2 regions of the Streptomyces sp. NPDC002125 genome follow, and region 2 is predicted to be linked to the other one. Evidence: riboswitches for the same ligand, from Rfam matches in the RefSeq annotation. Region 2 holds a riboswitch; the other holds the start of a gene.
The links. A riboswitch is a leader RNA that binds a small molecule or an ion and turns the genes downstream of it on or off. The one in region 2 is predicted to bind S-adenosylmethionine.
Positions count from the first base shown of each region.

Region 1 (4,978 bases), on a different contig from region 2:
GCGCCCGGCCGGAGCCGTATCGCTGTCGTCAGACCTGGGCCGCGCCCCGGTCGGGGACGCAGCGGCCGTCCTCCGTGCGGTAGGTCCAGCGGGCGCCCGTGGCCACCAGCTCGCGGACCGCGCCGAGGAAGCGGTCGATGTGCTCGTCCGGCGTACCGGCGCCGAAACTCACCCGGATGGCGTTGAGGGACCTCTCCCCCGGCGCGGCCTCGGGCGCGCCGCACTCGCCCGGGTCCTGCGGCTCGCTGCCGAGCAGGGTCCGCACCAGCGGGTGGGCGCAGAAGAGGCCGTCGCGCACCCCGATGCCGTACTCGGCGGAGAGGGCCGCCGCGAAGTGCGAGCTGTTCCAGCCCTCGACCACGAAGGAGATGACACCCACCCGGGGGGCGTCGTCGCCGAACAGCGAGAGCACCTTGACCTCGGGGACGTCCGCGAGGCCCTCACGGACCCGGGTGACCAGCTGCTGCTCCCGCGCGACCAGGCGGTCGAAGCCGGCCTCGGTCAGGGCCTTGCAGGCGGCGGCGATGGAGTAGACGCCGATGACGTTGGGCGAGCCGGCCTCGTGCCGGGCCGCGTTGGTGTGCCACTCGACGTCCACGCCGCCGTCGGCGCGCCGGGCGACCTTGCGGGAGGCGCCGCCGCCCGCGAGGTAGGGCTCGGCGTCCCGCAGCCAGTCCGTACGGCCCGCGAGGACACCCGAGCCGAAGGGCGCGTACAGCTTGTGCCCGGAGAAGGCGACCCAGTCGACGTCCAGCTCCGCGATGTCCACCGGGTGGTGGGGCGCCAGCTGCGCGGCGTCGAGCACGATCCGCGCCCCGTGGGCGTGCGCGGCGGCGGCGAGCTCCTTCACCGGCCACAGCTCGCCGGTGACGTTGGACGCGCCGGTGACGCAGACCAGCGCGGGGCCGTGGGGCTCGCGGTCGGCCAGCGCGCGTTCCAGGGTCGCGACGGCCTGCTCGGGGGTCCGAGGAGCGTCCAGGTAGCTCACCCGGGCGTCCCGCCAGGGGAGCAGCGAGGCGTGGTGCTCCGTCTCGAACACGAACACCTGGCAGTCCGCGGGCAGCGCGGCGGCCAGCAGGTTGAGGGAGTCGGTCGTCGAACGGGTGAAGACCACCTGGTCGTCGGCACGGCAGCCGAGGAACTCCGCCACGGTCACGCGGCTGGCCTCGAAGAGGTCGGTGGAGAGCTGCGAGAGGTAGCCGGCGCCGCGGTGGACACTGCCGTAGTACGGGGCGTAGGCAGCCACGTCGTCCCACACCCGCTGGAGGGCCGGGGCGCTGGCCGCGTAGTCGAGTGCCGCGTAGGTGACATCTCCGCCGGTAACCAGCGGAACGGTGACATCCGCACCGAGAACCGGCAGAGGCGCACAAATGGACTGGTCGACGGCAGCGGTGGAGACAGACATGGCGAACTCCCGTAAGAGGCAGGCGAAATCCACGCACCGGCGTCGGACAGGACGCTGCGGCACGGGAAGGAAAGGAAAAAGGGTGCGCGGAGAAGGGCGTTGAGCCCTATCGCATTCGCTTGCTCACAAGAGGCTCCCTGGGACCAGGACCCCAAGGGGTGGCATCCAACGATGCCGAGGGGCCCGCGCTTGCCGCAGACCTCGCTGCCTGCGGCCTGGTCTTCACCCGGGGCACCCCGCCACGGACGGAGGGTTGCCGGACAGCGGGCCGGGGCCGTAGTCGCTGTCACTCATGACCTGCGCAGCATCTTGCCACAACGCCGCGCACACGCAAAGGGCGCAGTCCGTATCGCGGACTGCGCCCTCGCTCACACCCGGTGCGCCGTCAGGCGTTGCTGGCCGCCACCCAGCGCTCCAGCGCCTTCTTGGCGGCGCCCGAGTCGATCGACCCGGCGGCCAGGGCCATCTTGGCGGCGATCTGCTCGTTCAGCGTGGACTCGGCGGGGTCCAGCGCGACCAGCGCAGCTGCGGAGTTGAGCAGCACCGCGTCGCGCACGGGGCCGGTCTCCCCGTCGAGCAGCCGGCGGGCGACATCCGCGTTGTACGAGGCGTCGGCCCCGCGCAGCGCCTCTACGGGCACCAGGTCGAGGCCGACGTCGCGCGGGTCGAACGCCTGCTCGCGCACGGTCCCGTCCCGCACGATCCAGACCCGGGAGGTCGCGGTGGTGGTCAGCTCGTCCAGGCCGTCGTCGCCCCGGAAGACGAGCGCGGAGTTGCCCCGGCCGGCCAGGACGCCCGCGACGATGGGCGCCATCTTCACGTCGGCGACCCCGATCGCCTGGGAGCGCACCTTGGCCGGGTTGGTGAGCGGGCCGAGGATGTTGAAGGTGGTCTGCGTGCCGAGCTCCTTGCGGGCCCGCGCGGCATAGCGCAGGGCCGGGTGGAACTTCACGGCGAAGCAGAAGGTGATGCCCGCCTCCTCGGCGACGGCCACGACTCGCTGCGGGGTCAGCTCCAGATTGACGCCCAGCTTCTCCAGCACGTCCGAGGCCCCGCTCGCCGACGAGGAGGCGCGGTTGCCGTGTTTGACGACCTTCGCGCCCGTCCCCGCGACGACGATCGCCGACATGGTGGAGATGTTGACCGTCTTGGCCATGTCCCCGCCGGTCCCCACGATGTCGACCGTGTGGCCGGGCACGTCGATGGTGTGGGCGTGCTCGTACATGGCGCGGACGAGTCCCGCGACCTCGTCCACGGTCTCGCCCTTGGCCCGCAGCGCGACTGCGAAGCCCGCGATCTGGACGTCCGTGGCATCGCCGCTCATGATCCGGTCCATGGCCCACGCGGTGTCGTCCGCGCCCAGGTGCTCACCGCGCAGCAGGGGGGTCAGCACACCGGGCCAGGTACGGTCCGCCACGCTGTCGCCGCCGTCCGGGGTCACAACGTTCATGGTCCGCTCCTGGGGGTCCACAGCCGATAGAAGGATGTCTCCCACCTTATCGAGGCTCCGGGACAGCGAAGAGCCCCGTCCATCGGATGGACGGGGCTCCCGCTGTGGCGTTCAGCTCAGGTGATCAGTGGTGGCCGTGGCCGCTGGTGATCTCCTTGTACTCCTCGACAGTGGGCTTGGCGATCTGGTTGTCCTCGCCGTAGTAGCTCTGGCTGAGCCGTGCCCGCACCTTCTGGAGCGTGGAGGGCTTGCGCTCGACACCGTTCTCGTCGACCGTCGGGCCGATCTCGAGCGGCTTGTACTGCTCGTGCGCGGTGAGCGTGTGCAGCTGCTCCGGACCGAGCGGCTCGTGGATCTCCACGAACTCACCGTGCGGCAGGCGCTTGATGGTGCCGGACTCGCGCCCGTGCAGCACCTTCTCCTTGTCGCGGCGCTGGAGGCCGAGGCAGATGCGCCGGGTGGCGACGAACGCCAGGACCGGGCCGACGAAGAAGGCGATACGCACGAACCAGCTGATCGCGTTGAGCGACAGGTGGAAGTGGGTCGCCCAGATGTCGTTGCCGCCGCCGATGAGCATGACGAAGTAGATCGTCACCCAGGCGACACCGAGACCCGTACGGGTCGGGGCGTTGCGCGGGCGGTCCAGGATGTGGTGCTCGCGCTTGTCCCCGGTGATCCAGGACTCGATGAACGGGTACAGCGCCAGTGCCGCGAGGACGACGCCGAACAGGACCAGCGGGATGAGCACGCCCAGGACCAGCGTGTGGCCCCAGAGGTTGATCTCCCAGCCCGGCATCACACGGACGAAGCCTTCCGCGAAGCCCATGTACCAGTCCGGCTGGGCGCCCGTGGACACCTGGTCGGGCCGGTACGGGCCGAGCGCCCAGATCGGGTTGATCGTGGCGATCGCGGAGAGGATCGCGATGAAGCCGAAGACCAGGAAGAAGAAGCCTCCGGCCTTGGCCATGTAGACCGGCAGCAGCGGCATGCCGACGACGTTCTTGTTCGTACGCCCCGGACCCGCGAACTGCGTGTGCTTGTGGAAGAACACCAGGATGAGGTGGGCGACCACGAGCCCGAGCATGATGCCCGGCAGCAGCAGGATGTGGATCGAGTAGAACCTCGAGATGATCTCCGTCCCGGGGAACTCCCCGCCGAACAGGAACATCGAGATGTACGTACCGACGATCGGCATCGACAGGATCGCGCCCTGTGTGAACCGCACACCCGTACCGGAGAGCAGGTCGTCCGGGAGCGAGTAGCCGGTGAACCCGGTGAACATGCCGAGCACGAACAGCAGGAAACCGAAGAGCCAGTTGATCTCACGCGGCTTGCGGTACGCACCGGTGAAGAACACCCGGAACATGTGCACGAACATGCCCGCGAGGAAGATGATCGCGGCCCAGTGGTGGATCTGGCGGACCAGGAGACCACCGCGGACGTCGAAGCTGATGTCCAGCGTCGAGGCGTACGCCGCGGACATCCGGATGCCCTGCATCGGCTCGTACGAGCCGTGGTACACGACCTCGTTCATGCTCGGGTTGAAGAACAGCGTCAGATACACACCCGTGAGGATGATGATGATGAAGCTGTAGAGGCAGATCTCACCGAGCATGAAGGACCAGTGGTCCGGGAAGATCTTGCGCATGTTGGCCTTGGCCAGGCCGTAGATGCCCAGCCGGCCGTCCGCCCAGTCGGCGACCCGCTCACCGGCGGGCGCCTTGCGCTGGGTCTCTGTTTCCGTCGCAGTACTCATCCGCGCTCCCAGAAGGCAGGACCGACGGGCTCTTCGAAGTCACCGAGCGCCTCGAGGTTGCCCTCGCTGTTCACACCGATCCGCAGCTGCGGAAGGGCGTGACCGGCCGGACCGAAGATGACGCGGGCGCCGTCGGAGAGGTCGAAGGTGGACTGGTGGCACGGGCAGAGCACGTGATGCGTCTGCTGCTCGTACAGGCTGATCGGGCAGCCGACGTGGGTGCAGATCTTCGAGAAGGCCACGATTCCCTCGTGGGCCCACTCGCGCTCGCGCTTGTCCTTGATGTTGTCCGGCTCGATGCGGATGATCATCAGGGCGGCCTTGGCGATCTGCGTCTGGAAGTCGTGCGCGTCCTCCTCCAGGCCCT
Region 1 covers NZ_JBSFDD010000010.1:5,730-10,707, reverse strand. The annotation lists gene ACWCQM_RS18790 (aminotransferase class V-fold PLP-dependent enzyme) at 29-1,405, opposite strand; SAM riboswitch class IV at 1,586-1,703, opposite strand; gene trpD (anthranilate phosphoribosyltransferase) at 1,791-2,855, opposite strand; gene qcrB (cytochrome bc1 complex cytochrome b subunit) at 2,980-4,611, opposite strand; gene qcrA (cytochrome bc1 complex Rieske iron-sulfur subunit) at 4,608-4,978, opposite strand, start outside.
Region 1: linked by a shared signal. The riboswitch ahead of ACWCQM_RS18790 (aminotransferase class V-fold PLP-dependent enzyme) and the one ahead of thrC (threonine synthase) in region 2 are both predicted to bind S-adenosylmethionine.

Region 2 (4,978 bases):
GGTCACCGAAGCCCGGAGCCTTGACGGCGACGGACTTGAAGGTGCCACGGATCTTGTTGACGACCAGCGTCGACAGAGCCTCGCCCTCGACGTCCTCCGCGATGATCAGCAGGGGCTTGCCCGACTGCATGACCTTCTCCAGCAGCGGAAGGAGGTCCTTCACGTTGGAGATCTTGGAGTTGACGATCAGGATGTACGGGTCGTCGAAGGACGTCTCCATACGCTCCATGTCGGTCGCGAAGTACGCCGAGATGTAGCCCTTGTCGAAGCGCATACCCTCGGTGAGCTCCAGCTCCAGACCGAAGGTCTGGGACTCCTCGACGGTGATGACGCCTTCCTTGCCGACCTTGTCCATCGCCTCGGCGATCTTGGCGCCGATCTCGGTGTCGGCAGCGGAGATGGAGGCCGTCGAAGCGATCTGCTCCTTGGTCTCCACGTCCTTCGCCTGCTCCAGCAGAGCGGCGGAGACGGCCTCGACGGCCTTCTCGATGCCACGCTTCAGAGCCATCGGGTTGGCACCCGCGGCGACGTTGCGCAGGCCCTCGCGGACGAGCGCCTGGGCGAGAACGGTGGCGGTGGTCGTACCGTCGCCGGCGACGTCGTCCGTCTTCTTGGCGACCTCCTTGACCAGCTCCGCACCGATCTTCTCGTACGGGTCCTCGAGCTCGATCTCCTTGGCGATGGAAACACCATCGTTGGTGATCGTGGGCGCGCCCCACTTCTTCTCGAGGACGACGTTACGGCCCTTGGGGCCGAGGGTGACCTTGACGGCGTCGGCGAGCTGGTTCATCCCGCGCTCGAGACCGCGCCGTGCCTCCTCGTCGAACGCGATGATCTTGGCCATGTGAAGTGGTCCTCCCGGACAGGGGTGGATTTCTCCGGACCGAGAGGCGCCCGCGACGGACGGCCAGCGTGCTCACCGGTTCCTTGCCCCGGCAAGCGTGCGGGCCTCACCGGCCCGGTCCTAAGTTCTGTCACTCTCACCTGGAGAGTGCTAACGCCAATGATTAGCACTCGACCCCTGCGAGTGCAAGCGTCCCCCTCGGGATGTGGACAACCACGGGCCCGAGCGTCCCCCTCCGGATGGGACAACCACGGGCCCGGCCGGGGACGCACGAGGGGCCCGTCCCCCGGTGGGAGGTACGGGCCCCGCGTGTGTGAGTGGTGTCGTCGGACGACCGCGCCGAGCTCAGCCGACGGCGAGCTTGACCATGTCCGCCTGCGGCCCCTTCTGGCCCTGCGAGATCTCGAATTCAACTCGCTGACCCTCTTCGAGGGTGCGGTACCCGTCCATCTGGATCGCGCTGTAGTGGACGAAAACATCCGCACCACCGTCGACCGCGATGAAGCCGTACCCCTTCTCCGCGTTGAACCACTTGACGGTGCCCTGAGCCATGCCTAACTCCCCTATTACTGGCCCTTGCACGAGCACCGCACTTCGCGGGCCCGGGTCAGAACTCACCCTCCGACAGGAGAGGGTGGCGTGCGCCGGAACGCGTCGACCGCGGCCGAATGTATCTGCCCAACTGCCCTCTGCAACAGGTCAATCGGACGAGAATTCTGGGCACACATGAACGCCCGGAAGGGATGAATTCGTGAACATCCTGGGCAAGTCGGGCCTGACAAAGGCCACTTATGGCGCAAGGAGTTCACGTACTTTGGCTGCTTCTTGTCGTGGCCGGGCGCATTCTCATATGCGGGCGGCACGGGCAGCGGCGGGGACTTCCCCAACTGTACCGCGCTCAACCATGCAGAATGGCCCCCTCCGTTTCTCTCGCGGAGGGGGCCATCGTGCTCACGCTGCGCAGTCGGGCGGCCGGGCCGGCCCGTGAGGGGCGATCAGCCTCCGGCGACGGCCGGGATGATCGAGACGCCGGCGCCGTCCGGGGTGACCGCGTCCAGGCCGCCCTCGAAGCGCACGTCGTCGTCGTTGACGTACACGTTGACGAAGCGGCGCAGCTTGCCCTGGTCGTCCAAGACGCGGGCGCCGATGCCCGGGTGGTTCTGCTCCAGGGACGCGATGACCTCGGAGAGGGTCGCACCCTCGGCCGCGACCTCGGCCTGACCGCCCGTGTAGGTGCGGAGGATGGTGGGGATACGGACCTTGACGCTCATGTGGGTGCCTTCCTTGGGTCTCGGGTGGTCAGCTGGCGGCGGCGAGGCCCGCGTCGCGGAACGCGTCCAGGCTGGGCCGGATCGTCGCCGACAGGCCGGTCGTCGGGGCGACCGCGTCGAGCGTCTTCAGGCCGTCACCGGTGTTCAGGACGACGGTGGTCAGCGCCGGGTCGAGCACACCGGCGTCGATCAGCTTCTTCGTCACACCGACCGTCACCCCGCCCGCGGTCTCGGCGAAGATGCCCTCGGTCCGGGCCAGCAGCTTGATCGCGTCGACGACCTGCTCGTCGTTGACATCCTCCACGGCACCACCGGTGCGCCGGGCGATGTCCAGGACGTACGGGCCGTCGGCCGGGTTGCCGATCGCCAGGGACTTGGCGATGGTGTTCGGCTTCTGGGGCCGCACCACGTCGTGACCGGCCTTGAAGGCGGTGGAGACCGGGGAGCAGCCCTCGGCCTGGGCGCCGAAGATCTTGTACGGCTTGTCCTCGACGAGGCCGAGCTTGATCAGCTCCTGGAGACCCTTGTCGATCTTCGTGAGCTGCGAGCCGGACGCGATCGGGATGACGATCTGGTCGGGCAGCTGCCAGCCGAGCTGCTCGCAGATCTCGTACGCCAGGGTCTTGGAGCCCTCGCCGTAGTACGGCCGGAGGTTGACGTTGACGAAGCCCCAGCCCTCGCCGAGCGGGTCACCGATGAGCTCCGAGCAGAAGCGGTTGACGTCGTCGTAATTGCCCTCGATGCCGACCAGCTCGCCGCCGTACACCGCGGCCATGACGACCTTGCCCTGCTCCAGGTCGTGCGGGATGAACACGCAGGAGCGGAAGCCGGCGCGGGCCGCGGCGGCACCCACCGCACCGGCGAGGTTGCCGGTGGAGGAGCAGGAGAGCGTGGTGAAACCGAAGGCGCGGGCGGCCTCGACGGCGATGGCGACGACACGGTCCTTGAAGGAGTGCGTCGGGTTGCCGGAGTCGTCCTTGACGTACAGACCGCCGGTCACGCCCAGCTCGCGGGCGAGGTTGTCGGCCTTGACCAGCTTGGTGAAGCCGGGGTTGATGTTGGGCTTGTCCGCGACATCGGAGGGGACGGGCAGCAGCGGCGCGTAGCGCCAGATGTTGTCCGGGCCTTCGGCGATGCGCTTCTTCAGCTCTTCGGGGGAGCCGCTCGGCAGGTCGTACGCCACTTCGAGCGGCCCGAAACAGGACACGCAGGCGAAAATGGGGCCGAGCTCGAAACGCTCACCGCATTCGCGGCAGGAAAGCGCGACGGCGGGACCGAGATCCACGGCGGAAGTACTGGTGTCGGCGGCAACTGTCTGCACGGCCATGATGGCGGAGGCCCTTTCTCCTCATCTTCCTTGCGACGTATTTCGCCACAAGACGGAATTGGCACCTTCCCCACCGTGACCTCGCGGTCGGCAGGAGGGTTGCCGGGACTTCAACGGGCCGTTCCCTCAGTCCCTCTGGATGAGCGCTATGGCACCGGACCATGGATCCGGGCGTTTTTTCGCGGACCGACCCCGACATGCGAGGGTCATCCGCGTTGTTCAAGACTGTAACCGAAGCACCGGACGATTGAGATAGTCGTCCGTACCGCGAGATGGATCACATACAGGGAGTATCGACCGTGCTGGAAGAGGTGGAACGCTGGCTGACCAGGCGTTCCTGGTCGGCCGCAGACCGCCCGCTCGACCGTCTCACGGCCGCCCGGGAGAGCGGTCCGCACCGCTCCCGCGTCAGCGTCGTCCTGCCCGCGCTGAACGAGGAGGCGACCGTCGGCGCGATCGTCGCGGAGATCCGGCGCGAGCTGATGGAGAAGGTCCAGCTCGTGGACGAACTGGTGGTGATCGACTCCGGTTCCACCGACGGCACCGCCCGCGCCGCGCGCCGGGCCGGAGCCCGGGTCGTGCACCGGGACGCGATCCTGCCCCGGGTACCCGCGGTCCCCGGCAAGGGCGAGGTGCTGTGGCGGTCGCTGCTGGTGACCAGCGGGGACATCGTCTGCTTCGTCGACGCCGACCTCAAGGACTTCTCGGCGGACTTCGTCTCCGGCATCGTCGGCCCGCTGCTGACCGACCCCACGGTGCAGTTCGTCAAGGCGATGTACGACCGCCCGCTCGGCGAAGCCGCAGGCCAGGGCGGTCGCGTCACCGAGCTCGTGGCACGCCCCCTGCTCAACCTGCACTGGCCGAGCCTCGCCGGCTTCGTCCAGCCCCTCGGCGGCGAGTACGCCGTACGGCGCTCCCTGCTCGAACGGCTGCCCTTCCCCGTCGGCTACGGAGTGGAACTGGGCCTGCTCGTCGACGCCCTGCACACGGTCGGTCTGGACGCGCTGGCCCAGGTCGACGTCGGCGTTCGCAAACACCGCCACCAGGACGGCCAGGCCCTCGGCAGGATGGCCGCCACGATCTACCGCACGGCGCAGCTGCGGCTCTCCCGGGGCTCGCTCGTACGCCCCGAGATCACCCAGTTCGAGCGGGGGCCCGACGGGTTCGTCCCGCACACCCATGCGGTGGACACGGAGGAGAGGCCGCCGATGCGGGAGATCGCCGAGTACGCCTCGCGCAACGCGGCGTAACGGTTCTTCTCGCTCAGCCGCACGCAGACTTCACGTTTGGCGGCTTCCCGAACGGGCTAGGTTCGGGTACATGGTCTCCGAGCAAGCCGCCCAGGTCCTCGTCGCGTCCAACCGCGGCCCTGTGTCGTACGCCCTGCGGGAGGACGGCACGCTCGACTCGAAACGCGGCGGGGGCGGGCTCGTCTCCGGCCTCAGCGCCGTCGACGACAAGCTGTGGGTCTGCGCCGCCCTCGGCGACGGCGACCGCGAGGCGGTCCGGCGCGGGGTGTCCGAGCCGGGCGTCCGG
Region 2 covers NZ_JBSFDD010000011.1:168,265-173,242, forward strand. The annotation lists gene groL (chaperonin GroEL) at 1-844, opposite strand, end outside; gene ACWCQM_RS20690 (cold-shock protein) at 1,190-1,396, opposite strand; gene ACWCQM_RS20695 (MoaD/ThiS family protein) at 1,840-2,115, opposite strand; gene thrC (threonine synthase) at 2,144-3,442, opposite strand; SAM riboswitch class I at 3,461-3,588, opposite strand; gene ACWCQM_RS20705 (glucosyl-3-phosphoglycerate synthase) at 3,742-4,692, shown strand; gene ACWCQM_RS20710 (alpha,alpha-trehalose-phosphate synthase (UDP-forming)) at 4,763-4,978, shown strand, end outside.